2 regions of the Methylophilus glucosoxydans genome follow, and region 1 is predicted to be linked to the other one. Evidence: predicted binding sites of a transcription regulator. Region 1 holds the regulator's gene; the other holds the start of a gene.
The links. Region 1 encodes sigma-54, which starts transcription at its own class of promoters, with help from an activator protein. Its sites were predicted from a motif close to TGGCACNNTTCCTGCT; they were not measured.

Region 1 (12,489 bases):
TCAGCGCATCGGTGATGCTCACTGCTGTTAACTCAAGCAAAGTACGCGCCACATTTTGTGCGCTGTCGGGGTACTGATGCAGCAGTTGCATTAACCAGGTGTCGTTAAACAGGTCGCGTCCCGTACTTTTAGGTGCGGCCAGTGCAAAATAAGGATCGGCCAGCATCGCATTGAGCAAGTCTGGATTAATTTTCCCGCCCGCTGCCCAGTGCCCGCTCGCATCATAGGGTTGGCCTGTGTGTTGCTGCGTCCAGGCATCCATGAGCAGGTTGCCGGGTCCCGAGTCAAAGCCTGTGACTTGTCCGTGTGCTGGCAGATCACTCAAGTTGGCAATGCCGCCGATATTAATGACGACGCGATGCCTATCTGCACTCGTAAACACCGCTTGGTGGAAGGCCGGCACTAACGGTGCACCTTGGCCGCCGGCGGCAATATCGCGACTTCTGAAGTCGCCAATGACCGTGATCCCTGTTAATTCTGCCAAGCGGGCATGGTTGCCCAATTGTATGGTGTATGCCATGCCCTCTGCCAGTGTCGGACAGTGCCGGATGGTCTGGCCATGGCAACCGATGGCTGTCACGGCCTCGGCACGGATGTCGGCGAGCTTAAGCAGTTGCTTGACGGCTTGCGCGTAGAGTTCTGCGAGCTGGTTAGCAACCACTGCGGCCTCGTGTAACTCGTTATTGGCGGGCGTGTGCAAGGCCAGTAGACGCTGTTTAAGCGCGTCAGGGTAGGGAAGAAAGTAGGTGGCCGTTTGTGTCAGTTGCTCGCCCCGTTGCGAGGTGAGCACGGCATCCACCCCGTCCAGGCTGGTGCCAGACATCAGTCCAATAAACAAACGTGGCTGGGAGCGATCGGCAGAAACTTGCATGGGTGTCATTTTAACACTGCTCCAGCCGCGCTTACAGAAATGCATGGGATTACGTTAAAATAGCTGTTTTACTTATTTGAGACGGTGCCATCAGTGCGCATCGTTGTATTTGACGGATACCCGCATGACCGATACCAAACAACCCTCATCTGAAGTGCCAGCATTGAGCCCAGAAATTGCCAAGGCGTTGGCCATTATCAAGCGTGGCGCAGATGAGTTACTGATCGAGCAGGAGCTGGTCGAGAAACTGAAAACAGGCAAGCCTTTACGTGTGAAAGCAGGCTTTGACCCTACCGCGCCGGACTTGCACCTGGGTCATACCGTCCTCATTAATAAATTGCGCCAGTTGCAGGATCTGGGCCATCAGATTTTATTCCTGATCGGTGACTTTACCGGCATGATTGGTGACCCGACTGGCAAAAGCGCCACCCGTCCACCCTTAACCGTGGAGCAGGTCAAGGCCAACGCCGATACCTATGCCGCACAAGTCTTCAAGATTCTTGATCCTGCCAAAACCGAGATTGTCTTTAACTCCAACTGGTTAAGTGAACTTGGCGCGGCGGGGATGATTAAACTGGCTGCCAGCCATACCGTGGCCCGCATGCTGGAGCGCGATGACTTTTCCAAACGCTTCAAGGGTAATCAACCGATTGCGATTCACGAGTTTCTGTACCCGTTACTGCAAGGATATGATTCGGTCGCCCTGCAAGCGGATCTTGAGCTCGGTGGTACCGACCAGAAGTTTAACCTGCTCATGGGGCGTGAGTTGCAAAAGCAGGCCGGCCAGTCGCAGCAATGTGTGCTGATGATGCCGCTGCTGGAAGGGTTAGATGGCGTCAATAAAATGTCTAAATCACTCGGTAACTACATTGGCATTAGCGAGGTGCCAGAGACTATTTTTGCCAAGATCATGTCGATTTCAGATGAACTGATGTGGCGCTATATTGATTTGCTGTCTTTTGCGACGCTGGAAACCATTGCCGAATGGAAGGCGCAAGTCGCCAGCGGTGAAAATCCCCGCAATATCAAGGTCGGCTTTGCCCAAGAAATTGTGGCGCGTTTCCATGGTCAAGCCGCGGCTGAAAAAGCCTTGCAGGACTTCCAGACCCGTGCCAAAGGCGGCATCCCGGATGACGTGCCCGAAGTTGAAGTGACCATTGAAGGCGAGAGCATCGGCATTAGCCAATTGTTAAAACAGGCGGGCTTGGTTGAAAGCACCAGTGAAGCCATGCGCGCAGTGCAGCAAGGCGGCGTCAAGCTCGACAGCGTCAAGGTGGATGATAAGAATCTGCCTTTGACTAAAGGTGTGACAGTGATCGCACAGGTGGGTAAACGTAAATTTGCCAAGATCACAATCAGGTGATTTGAGCTGAGAAACAAAAAAGGCCGCATCTGCGGCCTTTTTTGTTTAGAGCGTTTTGCGCAAGTTCGCGGGCGGAATATTCAGGGACTCGCGATATTTGGCTATGGTACGGCGGGCAACGACGATACCTTGTTGTGCCAGTGTGTCGGTGATCTGGTTGTCCGACAAAGGCTTTTTCGGGTTTTCTTCGGCCACCATTTGCTTGATCAAGGCGCGGATAGCGGTGGCAGAGCAGGAGCCGCCTGCATCTGTGGCCACCGAGCTGCCAAAGAAGTATTTGAGTTCATAGACGCCACGCGGTGTGAGCATATACTTATGTGTGGTGACGCGGGAAACTGTGCTTTCATGCAAGTCGAGTTCTTCGGCGATTTCACGAAGCACCAGTGGCCGCATGGCAATTTCACCATGTTCAAAGAAGTTGCGCTGGCGATCTACAATGGCTTGTGACACGCGCAAAATGGTCGAGAAGCGCTGCTGGATATTTTTAATCATCCACTTGGCTTCCTGCATCTGGCTTTGCAGGTATTGGCCTGAACTCTCGCGGTTGCGCTTGAGGATGTCCGCATACATCTGGTTGATGCGCAGTTTGGGGATCACGCCATCATTTAAAGAGGCGACCCAAATGCCCTTGATTTTTTTAACCACCACATCGTGCTGGATAAAGTGATCGTGACTAAAGCTGGAAAACTCGCTGCCGGGTCTGGGGTTTTGCTGGCGGATCAGGTGCTGCGCCGCCTTGAGTACCGCTTCATCGCAACCAAGCACCTTGCGCAGTTTGACAAAGTCTTTGTTGGCAAGCAGCGCCAGGTGGTCTTTGGCAATGGCAATGGCGGTTTGCAAGTGTGGCGTTTCTTGCGGCAAACGCGTCAGTTGCAAGAGCAGGCACTCGCGTAAATCGCGCGCACCTACGCCTACAGGGTCCAGATTCTGGATCAGCTTGAGGGCGGTTTCCAGTTCCAGCAGCTCGACCTCAAGTTCGAGTGGCAAGTGCTCCACAATCTCCTGCAGATCTTGCTCCAGATAGCCATCATCAGTGATGCTATCCAGTAGCAGTTTGACCAGGCTCATGTCACGTTGCGATAAATGTGCCAGTTGTATCTGATCAATCAGATGCTCGCGCAAACTGATGCTGGTGGTTTCCTGTCTGGAAAAGTCACTGTCTTCGTCTTCCTGATGATTGCGTCCGGCTTCGTCCCAGTTGCTGGTGCTGCCAAACTCTTCATAATCATCTTCAAACTCTGGCGGCGTGAATTCCTCGTTTAAATTGGGCAGGTCGCTCTCGCTCCCGCCCAGCTCATCGTGCAAGTCTTCACGCAGACTTTCTGCCGGTGCGGTGATCTCTTGCTGCGTTGCCATGTCAAACGAGCTGGCATCTGTCGGCTCAGCTTCTACAGTGGGGGGAGGCGGTGTGTTATCTTCAAACTCGCCTTCTTCACCGTCTGACATTTCCAGTAACGGGTTTTCCTGCAGGATGGTTTCCAGTTCCTGGTTCAGTTCCAGCGTGGAAAGTTGCAGCAAACGGATCGATTGCTGCAGCTGCGGCGTCAGCGCCAGATTTTGCGAAATACGTAATTGCAGGTTCTGTTTCATGACGGATTACAGCCTAAAATTCTTGCCCAGATACACTTCACGCACACCTTCATTCTGAATGATTTCATCGGGCGTGCCTGCTGCAAACACAGCGCCTTCATTGACAATATAAGCGCGGTCACAGATATCCAGCGTTTCGCGCACATTGTGGTCGGTGATTAAAATACCAATATTCTGACTGCTCAGGTAGCGGATGATTTTCTGGATTTCGATCACCGCAATCGGATCAATCCCGGCGAACGGTTCATCCAGCAAAATAAATTTAGGGTCAGTGGCCAGGCAGCGCGCAATTTCAACGCGTCGACGTTCGCCGCCAGACAAGCTGACGGCCTGACTGTTGCGGATGTGCTGGATATGCAATTGATCCAGCAAGGACTCAAGCCTCGCCTCACGCTGCTCTTCCGTATAGGGACGGGTTTCAAGAATGGCGAGTATGTTGTCGGTTACGCTGAGCTTGCGGAAAATGGATGCTTCTTGGGGCAGATAAGCCAGGCCCATGCGCGCGCGCTCATGCATGGGCGCGCGGCTCACGTCGGCGCCATTCAGCGTAATGTTGCCTTCATCCAGCGCAACCAACCCGACAATCATGTAAAAGCTGGTGGTTTTGCCTGCCCCGTTGGGACCCAGCAAGCCGATCACTTCGCCACTGCGTAACTCAAGCGTCGTGTTTTTGACGACGGTACGGCCCTGATAGGTTTTTTTCAGGCGGTTGACCTGCAAATGGTTCTGATCTGCTGCCATGGTTTCCATCTTTATGCTTACTCTTTGCCTTGCTCACCAGTGTTTTCGGCAGGGGCAGGTTCGACCTTGAGTTGCAAGGAGCGATTCATCCGTAACCCCTGTTGAGAGGTTGGCTTGTTGTCAATGACAGGCGGCGTGGTTTTATTTTTAGGCTGTATGGTGGCCTTGACGCGGCTGCCAGCCGTCCCGTTCGGGTTGGCTTTGGTGCCGCCAATCACCTCGGCATACTCGGCGTTGGCGTCGTAGCTGATGTAGTCCCCGGTCACGATGTCTTCACCACGTTTAACCCAGGCATTGGTATACAGTTGCACTTTATCCATGCGGGCGTTGTATTCGATACGTTGACCACTGCCTTGCATCCACTCGTCTTTACCGGTACGTTTTTGTTTGAACGTGGTTGGGTTGCCGGTACAGGTGCTATGTTGAAAGCCGTCCTGATCCTCGCGTACGATCATTTTGTCCGCCTTGATTTGCAAAGTGCCCTGATTAAGAATCACGTTGCCCGTGTAGATACTGATTTTTTTAGCATCGTTCACGGTCACGGTATCCGCCTCAAGCTCTATCGGTTGATCTCGGTCGGATTCTTCGGCCAGCACACTCAGCGGCATGGACAATAGCGCCCATACGCTCATGCAGATCGCTAAAAATAAGGGCTTGTGCGTGTTCAACTCATTTCTCCATAATCAACGGTCATTGGCGTTCTGTGTTTGACGCCTGGGCCGGGCTTGCCAAATTGCTGGCGACGGGTGGACGCTCATAATGCACATGCACCCGGTTAAACAATTGCATGGTATCAGCCCGGTTATCAAAACGCATGCCCGTGCCTGTAATTACTGTCGCCGGTTTTTGGCGGATGACCACCGGCTGGTCTGTGTGTGCCACCTCGGTATCCGGCTCCAGCCAAAGCCGCTCGGTTTGCATTTGTGTTTCTGGCTTGGTGGCGGAGGCTTGGCGGATCACCTTGACCTGTTTGCTAAACTCCACCAGTTTACCATTGGCGGAAACACGTCCTTGCTGACCATAAATTTGCGTGTAAGGCTTGTTCAGGCCAAACTGGGTAAAGCGTGGCCGCTGCAATTCTGTATAGTCATTGGCAGGAAAGTGGCGCATTTTTGCGGCCGCCAGCACATATTTGGTATTACCGGACGCATCCGTGCGGGTACTCACAAAGTTGTACAACATGTAGTCCGGCGCTTGGCGATTAAGTATGTTCATTTTGAGTGCTTGCTCTTGTACATTCTGGTTAATCCAGAAGGTCAGCAGCGCCAGCAACAGCATTAACGCAATCGGCAACAAAATGGGGTGTTTAAGCATGCCTGAATTCTAATGCCTGTTTAAGCTAAACGACTTTGGCTTTCAATAAGTCATGCATATTGAATGCCCCTACCAACTGCCCTTGGGCATCTACTGCCAAAAAGCCATTTATTTTGTGCTGCTCCATCATGTTAACTGCTTCAACCGCCATCTGATTCGTCTCCAGCAAATACGGCTGTTTGTTCATCACGGTATCAATTGATGCCTGTGGATTGTTCTTGCCCTGCATAAACAAGCGGCGCAAATCGCCATCGGTAAAAATGCCTATTGGGCGTTGCGCGTGGTCCACAATAGCCGTGAAGCCCATGCCCTTGAGTGAAATTTGCGTGATGGCTTCCTGAATGGAGGCGTGTTGATCAATTTGGGGCACGGCCGCGCCGGTACGCATGACATCCTTGATGCGCACCAGTAGCCGTCTGCCCAAGCTGCCACCGGGATGCGAACGGGCGAAGTCTTCGGCAGTGAACTCTCGCAAATCGAGCACGCAGAGTGCTAAAGCATCGCCAATGGCCAAGGCCGCTGTCGTGCTGGCTGTGGGAGCCAAGCCGAGTGGGCAAGCCTCATGGCTCACGGCAGCACTCAAATGCACTTCCGACTCACGTGACAAGGTGGAGTCTTCGCTGCCCGTGATGCTCAACACCCGAGCACCGATGCGGCGGATCGCAGGCAAAATATTAATAATTTCATCACTCTCGCCAGAGTTGGACAGCGCGATCACCACATCTTCTGACGTAATCATGCCCAAGTCGCCGTGGCTGGCCTCGGCCGGGTGCATGAAAAACGCCGGTGTGCCGGTACTGGCCAAGGTGGCCGCAATTTTGCCGCCGATATGGCCGGATTTGCCCATGCCTGTGACCACTACCCGGCCCTTGCAGGCCAGAATCATATGGACGGCAGCCTCAAAAGCGGTGCCAATGCGGTCTGCCAGATGCCTGATTTCATCGGCTTCGTGCAACAACACCCCTCGTGCGCGCGACACGATATCGGGTGTTTTAACAAGATGGATGCCGGAATTTGCTGTCATCATGGCGGGTTAGTATAACAAGCGAGTTGCCTGACAATAAAGTAAAACACTCTTTTTTTACGGTTTTTTTATTCTCAGGCACATTTTTTGCATAAAACAAAGTTTTGTGGCACGATGCATCATCCTGAAACAATTGCGTTTCATAATAGACCTTGACCCTTCAGCGCTGGCTGATGGCGATCAAACCCCTGTTTGACCGGCTTGGTATAAATGCGTTAGAGCTTTGCATGTTTGATTCCCTGATACATCTTTTATTACTGCTGACCAGCTCGGTCTTCGCCGTGGGCTTGTTCCGCATCCTCGGCTTGCCGGCCATGCTGGCCTATTTTGTCATCGGCATCGTGCTGGGCCCGCACGCCCTGGGCTTGCTGGAGGATGAAGAGTCTGGTCGCCAGGTGGCCGAGTTTGGTATCGTGTTTTTGATGTTTAGCATCGGCCTCGAGTTTAGTCTGCCTAAACTGTATGCCATGCGAAAAACGCTGTTCGGGCTAGGGGGCGGACAGGTCGTGCTGACCTTGCTGGCCAGTCTGGTGCTGGGCAAAGTGGCCGGGCTCAGCCTGACTTCTGCTTTTATCATTGGTGCGGCCATCACCATGTCCTCGACTGCGATTGTGTCCAAAATTCTGATGGAGCGTGTAGACCTTAACTCCAGACATGGTCGTCTCAGTATCGGCGTGCTGCTATTCCAGGATCTGGCCGTGATTCCGATTCTGGTATTGATCCAGACGCTAGGCTCGCATAGCGACAATTGGCTGGATGTGCTGGGGCTGACGCTGTTCAAGTCGTCTGTACTGCTGTTTTTACTGTTCAAGTTCGGGAAAAACATCCTTAACTTCTGGTTTGAGCTGGTGGCCAAACAGCGCTCACGCGAGTTGTTTGTGCTCAATGTGCTGATGGTGACCCTGCTGATGGCGGCAGCCACCAACTATGTCGGCTTGTCCTTTGCGCTGGGGGCCTTTGTCGCCGGGATGCTGATTTCTGAGACCAAATACCGTTATCAGGTCGAATCAGATATTGCGCCTTTCCGCGATATCTTGCTGGGTCTGTTTTTTATCAGCGTCGGCATGCTGCTCGACGTTTCCGTATTGATCAATCATATTGTATTGATTGTTTTCCTGTTAGCCCTGTTCCTGGTGTTCAAGATTGGCCTGATTGCCTTTTTAACTAAGTTGTATGGCTTTGAGATGGGCGTGGGTGTCCGTACCGGCATTATTCTTGGTCAGGCGGGAGAGTTCAGTTTTGTGGTGCTGGCCCTGGGCTTGCAAACGCATTTGATCGACGGCGAGTCCCTACAGCTGGTGCTGTCCGTGGCCGTGCTTTCTATGCTGGTGGCGCCATTCATTATTCAATATAACGGCAGGATTGCGCGCAAACTGGTCAAGAGTTATACGCGTAATAGCTACAAGGTGGTGGAGACTATTCAGGAGCACAGCCTCGATTTGCGCGACCATGTCATCATCTGCGGCTATGGCCGCAGTGGTCAGTATCTGGGCCGCTTTTTGCGCGAAGAAAATATCCCCTATGTGGCCCTGGATATGGATGCCAGCCGCGTTCAGGAAGCCGCCGCCGCCGGTGAAAATGTGATTTACGGCGATGCAGGCCGCCGCTCTGTGCTTGAGGCGGCCGGGCTGGCCAGGGCCAAAGCGGTGATTGTCAGCTATGCCGAAACGCGTGGCACCATGAAGGTGCTGCATGTGATCCAGGAGAAATATCCAACCCTGCCCGTGATTGTGCGCACCCATGATGACAGTGAAATGGATTTGCTGCGAGATGCCGGGGCGGCAGAAGTGGTGCCGGAAATTCTGGAGGGTAGCCTCATGCTTGCCTCGCATGCACTGGTCACGCTGGGGATTCCGCTTAACCGCGTGGTCAAACGTATCCGTCTGTTCCGCGAAGAGCGGTACAAAATGTTCAAAGGTTACTTCCGTGGCGTGAGCGATGCGGATACGACCACCGCCGCCCTGCCACAACTGCATTCGGTCGAGATGTATAAAAACTTTTATGCGCATGGTTTGCGCTTGGACCATATCCCGTTTGAGGATTTTGCGGTCGAGGTCAAACAGCTCCGGCGCACCAATATGCCAGAACCGATTGCACCCAGACCGGATATTATTCTCAACGAAGGCGATATTCTGGTCCTGCTCGGCAGCAATGCCGCCCTCATCGCGATGGAAGTCTATTTGATTTCTGGCCGTAAACCGTAAGACAATAGAGGCCTGAGGCCCTGACTGTTGCAGCTCGGGGCCTCAGGCTTTTTCATTTTAAATACCGGGTCTTATGGCAAACACTTCAGTGGTCGTGGTCGGCGGTGGCATCGTAGGCTGCCTCACTGCCATGCAGTTAAAGAAACAAGGGCACACCGTCACGCTGGTTGAGCGCAATATCGTCGCTGCGCAAACGTCAGGGGAGTCTTCGTGGGCTGGGGCGGGCATCGCTTTTCCGCTGTTGCCCTGGTTTTATCAGGAGATTGTCAACGAGCTGGCGCTGGCTGGTGCGCGCGCCTATCCAGCCGTCAGTGCAGAGCTCTTTGCCGAAACCGGTATAGACCCCGAATGCACGCGTAGCGGCATGCTGATCCAGCCGCCGTTTGACCAGCAGGCAGCCCTGGACTGGTGCCAGCGCTATGGACTGCAAGCAGAGTTGCAAGGGGATAGCCTGCTGATTCCAGAAGTGGTGCAAATCCGTAACCCGCGCCTGCTACAATCGCTCAAAGCGTGGTTGATCAAGCATGGCGTCACTCTGCGCGAACAAACACAACTCATGCCTTTGCAAGAAGGTGCTTCCAGCATCCACACCTGGCAAACCACAACGGGCGACACCTTGTCGGCCGACCATTTTGTCGTCACCTCCGGCGCCTGGAGTTTTGAGCTACTCAAACAAACCGCGCTGAGTCTGGAGATCAAACCCATGCGCGGGCAAATGCTGTTGTATCAGATGTCCCCAGGACTGTTACCGCATATTCTTTACCGTGAAGGGTTTTACATGCTGCAACGCCGCGATGGGCACTTGCTAGCCGGCAGTAGTCTGGAAGATGTCGGTTTTGATACCGGGGTGACTGAAAGCATGCGTCAGGAAATGCTGCAAAAAGCCGAGGCGATTCTGCCAGCCTTGCGAGGGCAATCAGTGATCAAACACTGGAGTGGCTTGCGCCCCGGCACGCCGCACAATATCCCGACCATAGGCCGTCATCCAAACATTGAAAATCTGTATTTGAATACCGGTCATTTTCGCTATGGCGTCACCATGGCGCCAGAATGTGCGCGGCGGATTGCGGCATTGTTGGCTTAAGTAAAGAAGGTAATTCTTTAACTTTTTGGTAACAGTGGGTCTGCTTCGGCATGCTAACCAACTTTCCTTTTCACCTTTAGGCGAGTTACTTTTCTTTGCTTGCACTCAAAGATAAAGTAAGCAAAAAAAAGTGCACCCCAGCTTCCGCTTGTTTCCTGTGCTACTCGGCTTGCCGGGCGGCCATCGAAACTCGCCCTGGCGGCTTGCACAAGACGCAAGCCACTGCGGAGCTCGGACAGCCGCTGGCCGAGTACTCCCGCCAACCCTGCGTTGCTCGGCGCGTCAGATGGGGGCCCCGAAAATCATGCGACTGCAAGCGTCCATGAATTAAAAAAGAATTACTTTTTGAACGGTCCAAATTTCAACAGTGTGACTTTGACGAGATAAATCCCATCGCGCTGAGTAGCGGAAACAAAGTAAGGAGGAAGGGAGCGACTGTCTTAGCTCCGCGGCAGCTTGCGGGGTGTGCAAGATACTAGGGCGAGGTTCGTGACCGCTTACTTGTTGATCACTAAGACTGCAAAGCAGTCTGTTACGGAGTAGGCTAACTCGCGTAGCGATGTTAAGCATAGCAACCGTAGCCAACAACGCAAGGCAACCGTAAGGCCGTGATGGCTGGGTGCCCTCTTCTTTGGCTTCGGTCGCCACTACGTGGCTTAACCTAAAGGTTAGCCTTCGCCGCAACACTGCGTTAGTTGTGGTTACTTTCTGTGGGGAAAGCAACAGAAAGTAACTTGACGAGAGGCGAAAGGAAATGTCTAGTGTGGCAACTTGTGTTGCTTAGTCCGCCAGCCAATCCCCACTTTTCCCGCCATGCTTCTCGAGCACGCGAACACTTTGTATTGTCATGCTGCGATCAATCGCCTTACACATATCATAAATTGTCAGCAGGCCAACCTGTACAGCAGTCAAGGCTTCCATTTCCACCCCGGTTTGCCCGGTGGTCTCACATTGCACTCGGCAAGTAATACTGTGTTGCGTTTCATTCGCCATAAAACTGACATCTACGCGGCTTAGGCTAAGCGGGTGGCAGAGGGGGATCAGGTCGCTAGTTTTTTTGCTGGCCTGGATGGCGGCAATCCGGGCGATGCCAAGCACGTCACCTTTTTTGGCGGTGCCTTGCAGGATGGTTTGCAGCGTGGCTGCCTGCATTTGAATCTGGCCTTCAGCGATGGCGATGCGTTTGGTGTGTGCTTTGTCACCGATATCGACCATATGGGCATGGCCTTGGGCGTTAAAGTGGGTGAGTCCGTTGTTGGCAGTTGACATAATTGGTCTTGAGCTCAGTTCTAGTGAAATCAGTGCGAGTGAAAAAGGATGAACTCGGGCAGTGAAGTCGTTATCATAACAAGTTTGGGTCTTTAGCACAGGGCACATGCGTTTTAAACCACTCCACATGGCATCTCAATCTGGCAATCTGCGTACATGTTGTGCGCGGCTGTTGCGCGGGTTGTGTTTGTGCGCACTGTTCATTGTGCCCGAGGCGTCCTTGTTGGCGAATAACGCGACTGGTATTTTTTCTGGCAAGCCTTATGAGCCTGGCGATCTGGATGTCACCCTGCCTGCCGATTCATCTAATCAGCTGCCTGAGTTGGGTGACGCCTCACAAACCGTATTGTCATTGCGCGATGAAGAAAAAATTGCGCACCAGATTTTAAAGCAAGTCGCTACCGATGAAGATGTGTTCGATGATGCCGAGGTGACGGATTACCTGCAGGCACTGGGGACGCGGCTGGGGGCGAGTAGCCCGGACCGCGCCCAGAAATTTTATTTTTTTGTGGTGCAGGACAAGTCGATTAACGCTTTTGCCATGCCGGGCGGCGTCATTGGCGTCCATACCGGTTTATTCATTGCGGCCAACAGTGAGTCTGAGTTGGCCAGTGTACTGGGGCACGAAATCGGCCATGTCACGCAGCATCACCTGGCGCGTATGCTGGCCTCTCAAAAGTACGATATGTTCAAGAATATCGCTGCGACGGCCCTGGCCTTGCTGGTGGCGCGCTCTAACCCGCAAGTGGGCATGGGCGCGATGACTGCGGCCTCTGCTGCCGGGATACAAAAACAGCTGGATTACACGCGTGAGCACGAGCGCGAAGCAGATCGGGTCGGGTTGACCATTTTGCAAGATGCAGGCTTTGATGTGCGCGCCATGCCGGCCTTTTTTACCACCATGCAGCGGGCGACGCGCTTTTCGGATGGCAATATGCCCAGCTATTTGCGTACCCACCCGCTGACCAGCGAGCGGATTGCCGATATAGGCAACCGTGTGCAAAACCTGCCTTATAAGCAGGTGAATGA
Region 2 (12,489 bases), on a different contig from region 1:
CATGGCTTAATTCGCTGTACTCCAGCGCATAGGCGTCACTTAAGCGGTAAAAGCGGAAGGCGATTTCCGCAGTCTCAGCCACGGGTGAAATGTTCTGTGTCTCAGGCGTGGCCACAATCTGCGCATAAGCAACCAGCGCAGGATGCTGATAGCCCGCTAGCCCGCGCGCATCGGCATAAATCACCAGTGCGCTATCAGGCTTGGCTGCCAGGACTTGATCCACCTGCGCCTGCGCCTCGGCAAACACAAATTGCGGCCGCAAGGTATGCAATAAATCCAGTAACTGCGGTTGCGCAAAGGCCGGATCCAGTGGCGCTGCCACGCCGCCCAGCCAATGGGCAGCTAGCGACAACAGCAAGGCCTCTGGCCGTGGTTCACTGAGCAGGAACAAGGTATCGCCCTGGCGAAAGCCGTGTTGCTGTAAATAGTGCGCCGTGCGGGTGACGTCCTCTTGCACCGCAAGCCAGGAGGCCTGCTGCCAGAGGCCCAGCTGTTTATGCCGAATTGCAACACGATGCGGGCGCTCCACGGCCTGCAAAGCGAGCAAGTGAGGTAAAGTCTCTGCCATTGCCAATTTCCTGCCGGGTTGAGTTAAGCCGCTTTGGCCAAGGTTTTAGCTTCCAGCTCACGCACCAGTGGCAGTACTTTTTCACCAAAATAAGCGACCTCTTCCTGAAAGTGCAAAAAGCCCGCCAACACTAAATCTACGCCCACCGCCTTCAAAGCCACAATGCGCTCGGCAATTTGCTGTGGTGTACCAATCAAATTGGTTTTAAAGCCATCGTTATATTGCACCAGGTCTTCAAAGCTCGACTTCGCCCAGTTACCTTCACGCTCCGGGCTGGCAGCACCGGCATTTTTCACTTCATGGCCAAAGGCATTGACCGCTTCAGGGTTGGCTTTATCAATGATTTCCTTCAATACGGCTTTGGCTTCTTCTTCGGTATCGCGGGCAATCACAAAGGCATTGACCCCGATCTTGACCTGATGCTTATTGGCCGCCGCCTTGGCGCGAATATCGTCCACCTGGGCCTTGATCCCTTCCACGGTGTTACCGTTGGTGAAGTACCAGTCTGAGACCGCGGCCGCATTATCGCGCGCAGCACGTGAACTGCCGCCCTGGAAAATTTCTGGATGTGGCTGCTGCAAAGGTTTAGGTTTGAGTGAGTAGTTACTAAAGCGGTAAAAATCGCCTCTGTAAGTAAAGTTATCCTGGGTCCAAATGCCCTTGAGCGCTTCAATAAACTCGCGTGAACGGCGGTAGCGTTCGTCGTGATCCAGCCAATGCTCGCCAATCGCCGTAAACTCACCACGGAACCAGCCGGAGACGATATTCACCGCAATCCGTCCCTGGGTGAGAATATCAATGGTCGCCAATTGTTTGGCAGCCAGCACCGGATTCCAGGGGCCAGGCAAAATGGCGGCAATCACTTTGAGTTTGGTGGTCGCCGCCAGCAAGGCATGCGAAAAAGATACCGACTCATGCTGAAACTCGGCCCCATAGCCCGCAGTAAAACGGATTTGGCTCAAGGCATATTCAAATCCGGCTTTTTCGGCAATTTGTGCCAGCTTGCGGTTGTAATCGATATCCCAACTGGTGCGCTGCTCAATGTTACTGACCACCAGGCCACCACTGACGTTAGGCACCCAATAGGCAAATTTAATGTTTTCTGTACTCATCTTTAATCTCTCCAAAAGTCACTGAATTTAAATAGCTAATAACTTTTCCTGGCTCAAAAGCTCGCGATGCTTGAGCAAAGGCAGGGCACGCTCTACCGCTAGATCAATGCGCGCTTTCACCGCCTCACTCTTGATTTGATAGTTTTCAAAATCCGCTTCAACGGCATATACGCCGATCGGTAAAGTGACTGCCTGGAAGAAGCTAAACAAGGGACGCAGCTCATGATCAATGATCAAGGCATGACGCTCAGTCCCGCCGGTTGCTGCCAGCAGCACGGGCACATCAATCAATGCTTCGAGATTGACCAGATCAAACAAATGCTTGAACAACCCTCCATAAGAAGCGCGGTAAACGGGTGTCGCCACCACCAGCAAATCGGCAGTTTCAATCGCCTGGATATCTTGCTGTACGTTGACTGGTAAGGCTTTGGGATCGTAGGAAGCGACCAAGCTGCCCGCAACTTCGCTTAATTCCACCACGTGCAGATCAATCGGGATTTGCTGTCCCAACTTCTGTGTGATCGCCTGCACCAGTGCAGCGGTTCTGGAAGGTAATTTATAGCTGCCGGAAACGGCAGTGACTTTTAATGGACGGCTCATCATGACTCCTGAAATAACGGTGACTAATGTCGTTTGCACGAAAACTCGCAAACGACTCGCTTGCTAGAGTATTAGCACCATCCATGCCAGGGAATAATATGGTTATATTTCAATCACTTATACAAAAAATCTCTTTTAATAGGTGTTGGATTCCAGCGCTAGTTGCTGATCAACTGCTGCTAAATCAGCAGCTTTCCGTTGTCATGCGGCGCTTAGTCATGATTTCGTCTGCTGATGGTTGCTGATTTTGCAGCAGCGATTCAGCAACAAACTGTTTCTATAGAGGCGGCGGCTGGAGCTTGAATTTATATTTTCATTTAAATTCAATAACTTATTGATTGGCATATTAAATGCAACAGCATTAACAGACGCGTGGCGCAAACAACATCCCCGCCACGCCTTTATTGATCCCTTTTTGAACAAGGAAAGACTATGACTGCACAAGCAAATAAAATTGCGCATTTGCCTGTAAACCTGCCGCGGCAACCCGCGCATTTGATTAAAAGTGACGCAGAAGCCCTGACCGTCGCCAAACAGGTTGCCAGCGAAATCGCCAAAGAAGCCGCCCTGCGCGACCAGGAACGCCGACTGCCACGTAAAGAGCTAGACCTGTTTTCAAGCAGTGGCTTGTGGGGCATTACCGTGCCGAAAGAATACGGCGGTGCCTTTGTCTCTAACAAAACCCTGGCAGAAGTGATTGCCATCGTGGCCGAGGCAGACCCCAGTGTCGGCCAGATTCCACAGAATCATTTATATATGGTGGAAGGCTTGCGCCTGGATGGCTCAGACTTTCAGAAAAAATACTTTTTTGAGCTGGTGTTGCAAGGGGTGCGGTTTGGTAATGCGTTTTCCGAGATTGGCACCAAGAGCGTCAATGATGTGAAAACCAAGCTCACGCCCACCAATAGCGGCTACTTTTTAAACGGCAAAAAATTCTATTCGTCTGGCGCTTTGCTGGCGGACTGGGTGCCGGTAGTGGCCAAGGATGAGCACGATAATACCGTGGTGGCATTTGTCCCTGCCGGCGCAGAAGGCCTGACCATTATTGATGACTGGTCCAGCTTTGGCCAGCGCACCACGGCCAGCGGCACGACCATCCTGGAAAATATTTTTGTGCCCAGCGAATATGTGTTGCCGCACCATCTGGCCTTTGACCGGCCGACCACCATGGGGCCAATTGCACAGATTATCCAGGCGGCAGTCGATACCGGCATCGCCCGCGCGGCGTTTAAAGATACCCTGCACTTTGTACGCAACTACACACGGCCATGGATAGATACCGATCTGGAACACGGCTATGAAGATCCGCATACCATCAAGGACATCGGTGACTTGCAGATTCGCCTGCACGCCACCGAGGCCTTGTTGGCACGCGCCGGTGAATACATAGACGAAGCGCAGCGTAACCCAAATGAAGACACCGTGGCCGAAGCCTCGATTGCGGTGGCAGAAGCCAAAGTACTGAGTACCGAAACCGCCTTGTTGGCGGGCAGCAAACTGTTTGAACTGGCCGGGACCCGTTCTACCTTGGGCGAATATAACCTCGACCGTCATTGGCGCAATGCTCGTACGCACACACTGCACGATCCGGTACGCTGGAAATACCATGCCGTCGGCAATTACAGCTTGAACAAGGTGAATCCACCGCGCCATCCTTGGATTTAATCCAGAACGGATATTCAAAAACAAACAGCCCGATAAACGATCGGGCTGTTTGTTTTGAGGCTTAGCACAGTCTGCGCAAACGGCTTATAAAAGACTATGCCTCGTAGTACACACCGCTTACCAGCGATAGGTCGCTGTCAGCATGGCACGCCGTGGCTCGCCATAGTAGCAACTGCCAGAAGCGCAATTGGCGATATATTCTTTGTTGGTGAGGTTGCGCGCATTGAATGCCAGCGTCCAGTGCTGAAGATCATACCCGACCAAGGCATCCCATAAGGTATATGATGGAATCCGCTCGGATGCAGAATCAAAATTGCCACGGGTAGAGCCGTTATAGCGTGCACCCAAGCCCACTTTTAACCCATTATTAAAGCGGTAATCACTCCACACGGCGAGCGAGTTTTCCGGCGTGGCCAGCAAAGGCGTACCAATCAACGCAGGATTGCTGCTGGCAGTGACTTCAACCTTGGGTGTATATGTATAGGCCGTAATCAGATTCATATTTTCTATTGGCTGCGCTTGTATTTCGATCTCTAGGCCACGCACCTGAATCTGCCCGGTCTGGCTCGGACTGCCGCTGTTGGGGTCATAACTGATAAAGTTGTTACGCTCCAGATTAAACCAGGCAGCGCTGTAACGGTTCTTGCTACCTGGCGGCTGATAGCGTACGCCAAACTCATACTGCTTGCCGGTTTCGGGTTTAAAGCCTTTGCCTGTTTGCGTGTTGACCGTGACCGTCGGTATAAAAGACTCTGTGTAGCTGAAATAAGGGGCAATGCCATTGTCTGCCAAATAGAGCAAGCCTGCGCGGCTGGTAAACTTGTGGTCATTAAAGCGATCATTGGTGCCTGCCACACGCTCCGCGTTCTGGGTGCTGGCATCGTCGTAGCGGCCACCCAACGTCGCAATCCAATGCGAACCCCATTTGATCTGGTCTTGCAGATAAAAACCTGTTTGCGCCAGTTTGATGCTGCTATCCTGCACAGGGTCACCCCTCACTATGGTTTGTGCCGTATCCGGGGCCAACAAATCCAGGTCTGGCGCACTGCCAGAATAGAATTGATTGCGGTCCCTGACCTTTTGGTAATCCAGACCCGCCAGCAAGGTATGTTGCCAATCCCCCGCCTGAATACGCCATTGCAGCTGATTGTCGATGGTGAACGCTTTGATGTGATCCGGGCTACCGTTCATATTGCGGGTGATATAGCGGAAATTGCGAGGGTCCTCCGGATTCGCCTGGTTGACCTGCGTGTACCCCATGCCGAACACCTGCCAGTAAGCCAAGTCTACCTCGCTGTAGCGTGCATTCTGCCTGAAGGTCCACTGGTCGTTGAAGCTATGCTCAAACAGATAGCCGACATACCATTGCTTTTGCTCAAACCGGTTAAATTTTCTATCGCCGACAAAGGTCTTGTAAGGCAATTTTTCTCCCAATGGCGTGCGCAGCAAGGTGCCTTGCTCAGGCAAGGCACCAGCCACGATCCCGGCATCCGAGTTCATATACTGCGACATGACCGTCAAACTGGTTTTGTCGGAGGGCAGGAAAGTGATTGACGGCGCAATAAACACCCGGTCATCCTTCATGCCTTGACGCGGCAAATCGGCATCGCGTACCAGGCCGGTAATGCGGTACAACACGGTGCCGTCTTCATTGAGCGGCCCCGAAAAATCACCGGCGACCTGCTCACGCGAGTAATTCCCCAATTGCATCTGGATTTCTTTAAGCGGGGTTGCGGTTGGACGTTTGCTAACCACATTGATCAAGCCGCCTGCGGTACTTTGCCCATACAGCACCGAGGCTGGCCCGCGCAGGATTTCGAGACGCTCAATGCCATAATTTTCGATTCTGCCGGTCGCAAACGTGCCGGCATTGCGCCACGGCAAGCCGTCTTGATAAAAACCGGGTGAATACGCATCAATGCCACGCAAGGCAATCCAGTCATAGCGGGAATCCGGGCCGTAAGGCGCCACATTCACCCCCGGCGTATAGGCCATGCCTTCACGCAGGCTTTGTGCACCAATGGCCTGAATAAAGTCTTTAGTCACCACCGAGACCGCCTGCGGCGTTTCCATCAGCGACGTATCGGTTTTGGTCCCCGTGGCTGATTGCTCGGCAATATAGCCTTTAATTGGGCTCCAGGCCGTTTCCTTGTTGGCCGCGGCTGTCACTTGCACCTCGGGCAAAGTACTCGCCTTGGCCGACTGCGGGAGAATGGCATAACGGTGATCCCCGCGATGCTCGACCTCCAGACCGGTGCCCTTGAGCAAGGTATCCAAAGCCTGCTGCACAGTAAACTTGCCATGCAACCCTGTGCTAGCTTTACCATCTGCCAGCGCAGCATTGGCTGACAGCAGAATGCCGGCTTCGGCGGCAAATCGGCTTAATACCTGACTCAACGGTCCGGCAGGAATCTGGTATTCCTGTGCCACGGCCTCCTTTTCAGCAGCGTGCAATACAGGCATAGGCGTGAGGCTGCTGATCATCAGTGTCAGTAAAGCCGCCCGGACATGCCGCGCAAGCGGCAAAGTGTGATGCGATTTCATTCAAGCTCCCTGTTAGGTTAAAAATAACGTGTTGTTATCTCTAAACCGAAACAGCCCGTTAAAAAGGGAACCTCCAGCGCAAAAAATACAAAAATTTCTCGCGCGCCTGATACCAAAGCCAATGACAGGCGCTCAAGCAGCAGGGAGCAATTGAATATTGCCTTGCGCGTCGGTGTGCTGGCGAATGCCTAAACTATGGGTGATTTCCTGCAGCACCAGCGGCACGTTGGCAAACGGGTATGCGCCCATCAAGCGTAAATGGGCAATATCGGGGGCTACCGATAGCCTGGTTGAATGATAGCGTGCCAGCTCGGCAATAAAGTCTTTGAGCGATTGATTATCCGCAATCAGGATGCCACGGGTCCAGGCTTCACGGGCAGGAAGCGCGGCCTGTATTGCACCGACGCCATACTGGTCAAAGTAGGCCTGCTGACCGGCACTCAACGTGATGGCGGTGCCTTGTGATGGCGTAATCGCCACCCGCCCCTCATACACGGCGAGCAAGCTACGCGTGTCCTCCTGGCAGACGGTAAAACGCGTCCCCAGGGCCGTCAAGCGCCCATGCTGCGTATCAACGACCAACGGCCGCGCTTGCGGATCATGGCCAGATTGCAGCAGTATCTCGCCGTATTCCAGCGTGATGCGCCGCAACATCCAGCCATAGGCGACGCGCACCTGGGTGTCGGTATTGAGCCAGAGCTTGCCTTGGTCCGCCAATAGCACGCGATGCGTTCTGCCTGCTGGCGTACGGTAGGTGATGGCGCTGGCAGTGAGCGTTGTCAGCCAATCTTGCCAGGGGCTGTAGCGATGCAACAGGCTCACACCCAAGTAAGTGACGCCCGCCAGTCCGAGCATTTTTAACGCCTGCCGGCGCCCACTGGAATGCAACAAGGCCTGATGCGAAGCCGACTTGCTTGCCACAGCATTGAGATTGGAGAAGGCAGCATTAATCGCCTCCACCTCGGCCCAGGCCCGTTGGTGGGCTGGGTGCGCAGTTAGCCACGCTTGCCAGGCCTGCCGCTCAGACGCCTCGGGGGCGTCATCACTGAGTACGGCAAACCATTCTGCCGCTTGCTGCAGCGCCAACTGTTCTACCGGCGACATCCCCACCTTAACGGCTGATGACTTCATGAGGTCTGTCTTTCATCTTGCCATTGCCGGCGCAACAACAAGCAATGCATCATGGCGGTTGCCATATATTTTTTGACCATGCGCTCAGAGACCGCCAGCCTGACTGCAATTTCCTGGTATTGGAAGCCGTGGATCTGCGCCAGCAAAAATGCGGCTTTGGCCTTGGGGTTTAACCGGCTCAGCATCGCATCCACTTCCAGCAGGGCTTCGGTAATCATGGCCTGCTGTTCCTGGGAGATGCAGGCAGGCTCCTCCTGACTCAGCGCATTGAGGTAACTTTGTTCCAGGGCCTGACGTCGCCATTGGTCTATCATCAAGCCTTTGGCAATCTGCAACAGATAGATACGTGGCGTATATACATGCTGTAACGCCTCCTGTTTTAGCAACAGTTTGACAAAGGTATCCTGAGCCAGGTCCGCGGCATGGTGTGTACAACCGACTTTTTTATTCAGCCAGCAACACAACCAGTGATGATGCGCCTGATACCAATGCGTGACCGGTAAATGCGAAGAGTCTGCCATGACTGCTTAATATATAAATGATAATAATTCTCATTTTAATATTAAGCCAGACAATCGACAAGCCTAAAACGCGTCTGCGGCGCTCACAAACAATGCGGCCACCTGATCTCAGGTCAAGCCACACCCCCGGCCAGGCCATGAAAAAGCCCAACACAAGGTTGGGCGCAAGGCTAGCCGGTATGCGCAGTTAACCGCTATAGACCATGGCTGCATCCAGCAGTCGGCTTTGCTGGCGTGGAATCGACTGCAAGCCTGGCCACGCGTAGTTGAGGTCGCGCGCACGATAGGCTTTCATATCGGCAATGCTGATGATTTTGAGCCCGTGGGCTTGGGAAAACTTGAATAAATCAGGGCGTCTTGCCATGCTGCCATCGTCATTGACGATTTCGCATAACACGCCGACTGGCTGCAGGCCAGCCATGGCGGCAAGGTCATGCGCCGCTTCGGTATGGCCGGGCCGCTCGAGCACACCGCCACGGCGGGCACGTAGCGGAAAAATGTGGCCGGGGCGGTGAAAATCCTCGGCCTGAGTGGTGGGATCCGCCAGCTTGCGCAGTGTCAGTGCACGATCTGCCGCCGAGATGCCGCTGGTCGTGCCATATTTGTAATCCACACTCACAGTAAATGCGGTGCGGAATGGATCAGCGTTGTGTGTCACCATTTGTGGCAAGTCCAGTGCTTGCAAACGTTGTGCGGGCATGCCGACGCAGACCAGACCACTGCTGTGTTTGACCAGGAAGGCCATTTTTTCAGTGGTGATTTTTTCGGCGGCGATAATCAGGTCGCCTTCGTTTTCGCGGTCGGTATCATCGACCACAATTACGAATTCGCCGTTGGCGATGGCTTGAATGGCGCTAGCGACCGAATCAAATGGTTGGTTTTTTTCTAACATACACAGTCCTTTTACTCACGCTGCCAGGTTGAGATTCAGCACCCTGGCCGCATTCTGATAAAACACTTTTTCGAGCACGGCATCCTTAAAGCCCAGTGCCGCAAAATCAGCGATGGTTTGTTTCATGGGGCGGAACGGATAAGAGGTGCCAAACAGTAACTGGTCGCCCAGAAACTGGTTAGCGGCCTGCACATACAGCTCGGCGCCGGGCTGGAAAATGTACATATCCGGCACCAGATACAGATTGGGGTAGCGGAAGGCGGCACCGACAATCTCGTTCACAAACGGGTAATAGCCGTGAAAACAAATAATGTTCAATTGGGGATATTTGCGCGCCAGCCGTGCCACCGCATTCGGGTGCGCATAGTCGAGATCCGGTGTGGTCGGGCCCGACATCACGCACACCGGCACGCCATACTGCTGGCACGCGTTATACACCGGGTCAAACAGTGGATCATCCACCTGCCGCGCAGGCTTGCCAAAGCCTGGCTCGATATTGATGGCCTTAAAGCCATAATGGTGTATGGCTTTTTCAATCGCGGCCAAGGTACTGTCCACGCCGCGACTTTCAATATCCACCGAGCCCAAGCCGACCAACTTTTTGCTATGTTTGACCAGATCGGCAATCTGCTGGTCATCAATGGTGAGGTCTGGCGTTTCACGGCCGACCACCACTGCGAGGTCTATGCCGGCGTCGTCTATTTCCTGCAGATAGCCCTCAACAGTGTACGAACGTCGAAAATGCTCGGGCTCCAGCGAACCCACGCGCTGATTCAGCCATTTGGCCGTCTCATAGGCAGGCGTGTTGGGCGTGGCGCCAAAAAAGTCATGCAAAAACGCAGGACGGTTACGTAAATCAATAATTTTTTGTTTCATATCTATTCTTTAGTGATGGAAACACTTAAGCAATGCGCGAGCGGGATGAAGACCAAGGCGCACGACACGCAGAAACCGGAATGTACATGGCGTACATGGGGATTTTGAGTACCGTGCAACGCCGTTATTCGCCCGCGCAGCTATGGATCATGTGTTTTCTATGAGTAAAAGCTAGGGGTGGGATACTGCCCATTCAGCGCCCACTCGCCTAACTCCTTGAACTTGTAATCCACCGGATCATGCAAGGTATACACACGCAAATTCCGCCAGAAACGGTCCATGCGCAGCTTGGCTGTGGTCGCACGGGCGCCTGCCACCTCAAAAATACGCGTGGTCACATCCAGCCCGGCACGGGTCGCCTGCACTTTGGCCGAGAATACGGCCAGCGCCACCTCTCCGCGTTGTGCGTCTTCCAGTGCCAACCCTTGTTGCCAGGCCGCATCGAGCAATTCGGCAGCATGGTCGGCCAGTACAGATGATGCATGTAATCCGGCCCAAAACTCGCCGTAATGCAGCAAGGTATAAGGATCCTCATACACGCTGTTTGCCAACGAACCAGACCAGACCCGGCTGCTGCCACGGGTGTATTTGGCGCCCTCGGCCAGCGCCCCTTCGGCAATACCCAGGTAGATATTGGTAAAAATCAGCTGGGCCACCAACGAACGCAGACTGGCAAACGACGAACTGAGTGGACCAGGCTGCATGAGTAACTCATGATCTTCCACCTTGAGCTGGTTAAATTCTGCACTGCCACTGTCGGTCTGGCGCTGGCCGATGTTGTCCCAATCACCCTTGAGCGTGATCCCTGCGCGACTGGTCGGCACCGCGGCCACCAGAAATTTGCCGCTGCCTTCTTCAATGGCGGAGACGATCAAGAAGTCAGAATCCATGGAGCCGGAGCAAAAACTTTTTTGCCCGTGAAACACATAGCCACCGTCTACCTTACGTGCCACCGTACGCTGGTCCAGCGGATTGAGGGCATTGCCCCACCACAGGTTCTGGTGCGCAGTGAGCTTGAAATAATGCTGCCACTGCGTCTCGCTGCCATATAAACGAATGGAAGCCAGCATCAAAAACTGGAACGCAAACACCTGTGCAATCGAACTGTCGACGCGGGCAATCTGGCGGATGATGCGGTAGGTCTGCGCCCAGCTGGCGCCCAAGCCCCCGGCCTGTTGCGGTAGCCACAAACTGAGCAAGCCGCTGTCCCTTACCGCCTGCCGCTGCGGATAGGGCGTCCCTCCTGCGACATCGCGTTCAACCGCGGTGAGTGCCAAATAGTCGCAAAGTTGATCGGCGCGCTGTTGCGGTGTGCCGTGAAACAAAATGCCATGCTCCGCTTCAGCGGCGGGCGGGCGTAAATTCAGAGCCAATGTCATCTTCCCCCCTACGCAGCATGCTTAACAGATTGGGCTGCGCCAAACGGGCCGGTGAGATTGGTCGTAATGCTAACCTCATGTGGGGCCTGTTGCTGGAGCGGCAAAAGCGGGAACAATAATTCAGCGACACGGTAAGCCTCCTCCAGATGTGGGTAGCCTGAGAAAATAAAATAATCAATGCCAAGCGCCTGATACTCTTTAATGCGGTCAGCCACTTCTTGCGGATTGCCCACCAGCGCAGTGCCGGCACCACCGCGCACCAGGCCGACTCCAGCCCACAGATTAGGCGAGACTTCGAGCTGGTCACGACGGCCATGATGCAAAGCCGTCATGCGTTTTTGTGCGACAGAATCAAAATTGGCCACTGCGGCCTGTGCTGCTGCGATGGTGTCATCGGTGACCTGCGAAATGAGCGTGTCGGCGGCTTGCCAGGCTTGCTCGCTGGTTTCACGCACAATCACGTGCAAGCGGATGCCAAACCGGATATGGCGGCCTTTGGCTGCCGCAGCCGCGCGGATGACCTTGATTTTTTCGGCCACGGCTGCCGGTGGCTCACCCCAGGTTAAATGCACATCAATATGCTCGCTACTGAGTTTGATGGCGGCCTCGGAAGCGCCGCCGATAAACAGTGGCGGATAAGGTTTCTGCAAGCTACCGGTTGGCAGGCTGGCGCCTTTGACGCGTAAATAATCGCCTTCAAAATCCACGCGCTGCTCGCTCAGTACCGAGCGCCAGATAGACAAGAACTCCTCAGCCTCAGCATACCGCGCATCATGATCGAGAAAGCTACCCTCGGCTTGCTGTTCGGCCGGATCACCGCCCGCCACCACATTAATCAGCAGCCGCCCGCCCGAGATACGGTCCAGCGTCGAGGCCATGCGCGCCGACACCACCGGTGAAATAAACCCAGGCCGTGTGGCGACTAAAAACTTGAGCTGGCTGGTTTCATTGATCAGTGCCGAAGAAATGACCCAGGCATCTTCGCAAGAGCGGCCAGACGGCACCAGCACACCGCCATAGCCCAGCCGGTCAGCCGCCTGGGCAATCTGTTTCAGATAAGAAAACGTGGCCGGTCTGGCGCCCTGGCTGCTGCCAAGATACCGTTGATCGCCATGCGTGGGTAAAAACCAGAATATTTGCATCGACTACCCTTTACAACCCATTCAAAAGAAATAACAACTTGAAAAGTGCAAAGTCCATG

Region 2: a site for sigma-54 is predicted at 2,620-2,635, ahead of ACFQ1T_RS02660 (SfnB family sulfur acquisition oxidoreductase). Genes of this name have one in related genera too.

The regions. Positions count from the first base shown of each region.
Region 1 is NZ_JBHTJW010000001.1:84,974-97,462, forward strand. Features, by position in the region: gene ACFQ1T_RS00395 (anhydro-N-acetylmuramic acid kinase) at 1-871, opposite strand, end outside; gene tyrS (tyrosine--tRNA ligase) at 996-2,234, shown strand; gene ACFQ1T_RS00405 (RNA polymerase factor sigma-54) at 2,280-3,824, opposite strand; gene lptB (LPS export ABC transporter ATP-binding protein) at 3,831-4,574, opposite strand; gene lptA (lipopolysaccharide transport periplasmic protein LptA) at 4,583-5,197, opposite strand; gene lptC (LPS export ABC transporter periplasmic protein LptC) at 5,256-5,879, opposite strand; gene ACFQ1T_RS00425 (KpsF/GutQ family sugar-phosphate isomerase) at 5,905-6,906, opposite strand; gene ACFQ1T_RS00430 (cation:proton antiporter) at 7,131-9,107, shown strand; gene ACFQ1T_RS00435 (NAD(P)/FAD-dependent oxidoreductase) at 9,181-10,191, shown strand; gene moaC (cyclic pyranopterin monophosphate synthase MoaC) at 10,972-11,460, opposite strand; gene ACFQ1T_RS00445 (beta-barrel assembly-enhancing protease) at 11,588-12,489, shown strand, end outside.
Region 2 is NZ_JBHTJW010000002.1:9,362-21,850, forward strand. Features, by position in the region: gene ACFQ1T_RS02645 (AMP-binding protein) at 1-568, opposite strand, end outside; gene sfnG (dimethylsulfone monooxygenase SfnG) at 592-1,680, opposite strand; gene msuE (FMN reductase) at 1,708-2,280, opposite strand; gene ACFQ1T_RS02660 (SfnB family sulfur acquisition oxidoreductase) at 2,713-3,945, shown strand; gene ACFQ1T_RS02665 (TonB-dependent siderophore receptor) at 4,063-6,489, opposite strand; gene ACFQ1T_RS02670 (FecR domain-containing protein) at 6,622-7,620, opposite strand; gene ACFQ1T_RS02675 (sigma-70 family RNA polymerase sigma factor) at 7,617-8,141, opposite strand; gene ribB (3,4-dihydroxy-2-butanone-4-phosphate synthase) at 8,329-9,033, opposite strand; gene ACFQ1T_RS02685 (amidohydrolase family protein) at 9,049-9,909, opposite strand; gene ACFQ1T_RS02690 (acyl-CoA dehydrogenase family protein) at 10,068-11,288, opposite strand; gene ssuD (FMNH2-dependent alkanesulfonate monooxygenase) at 11,297-12,430, opposite strand.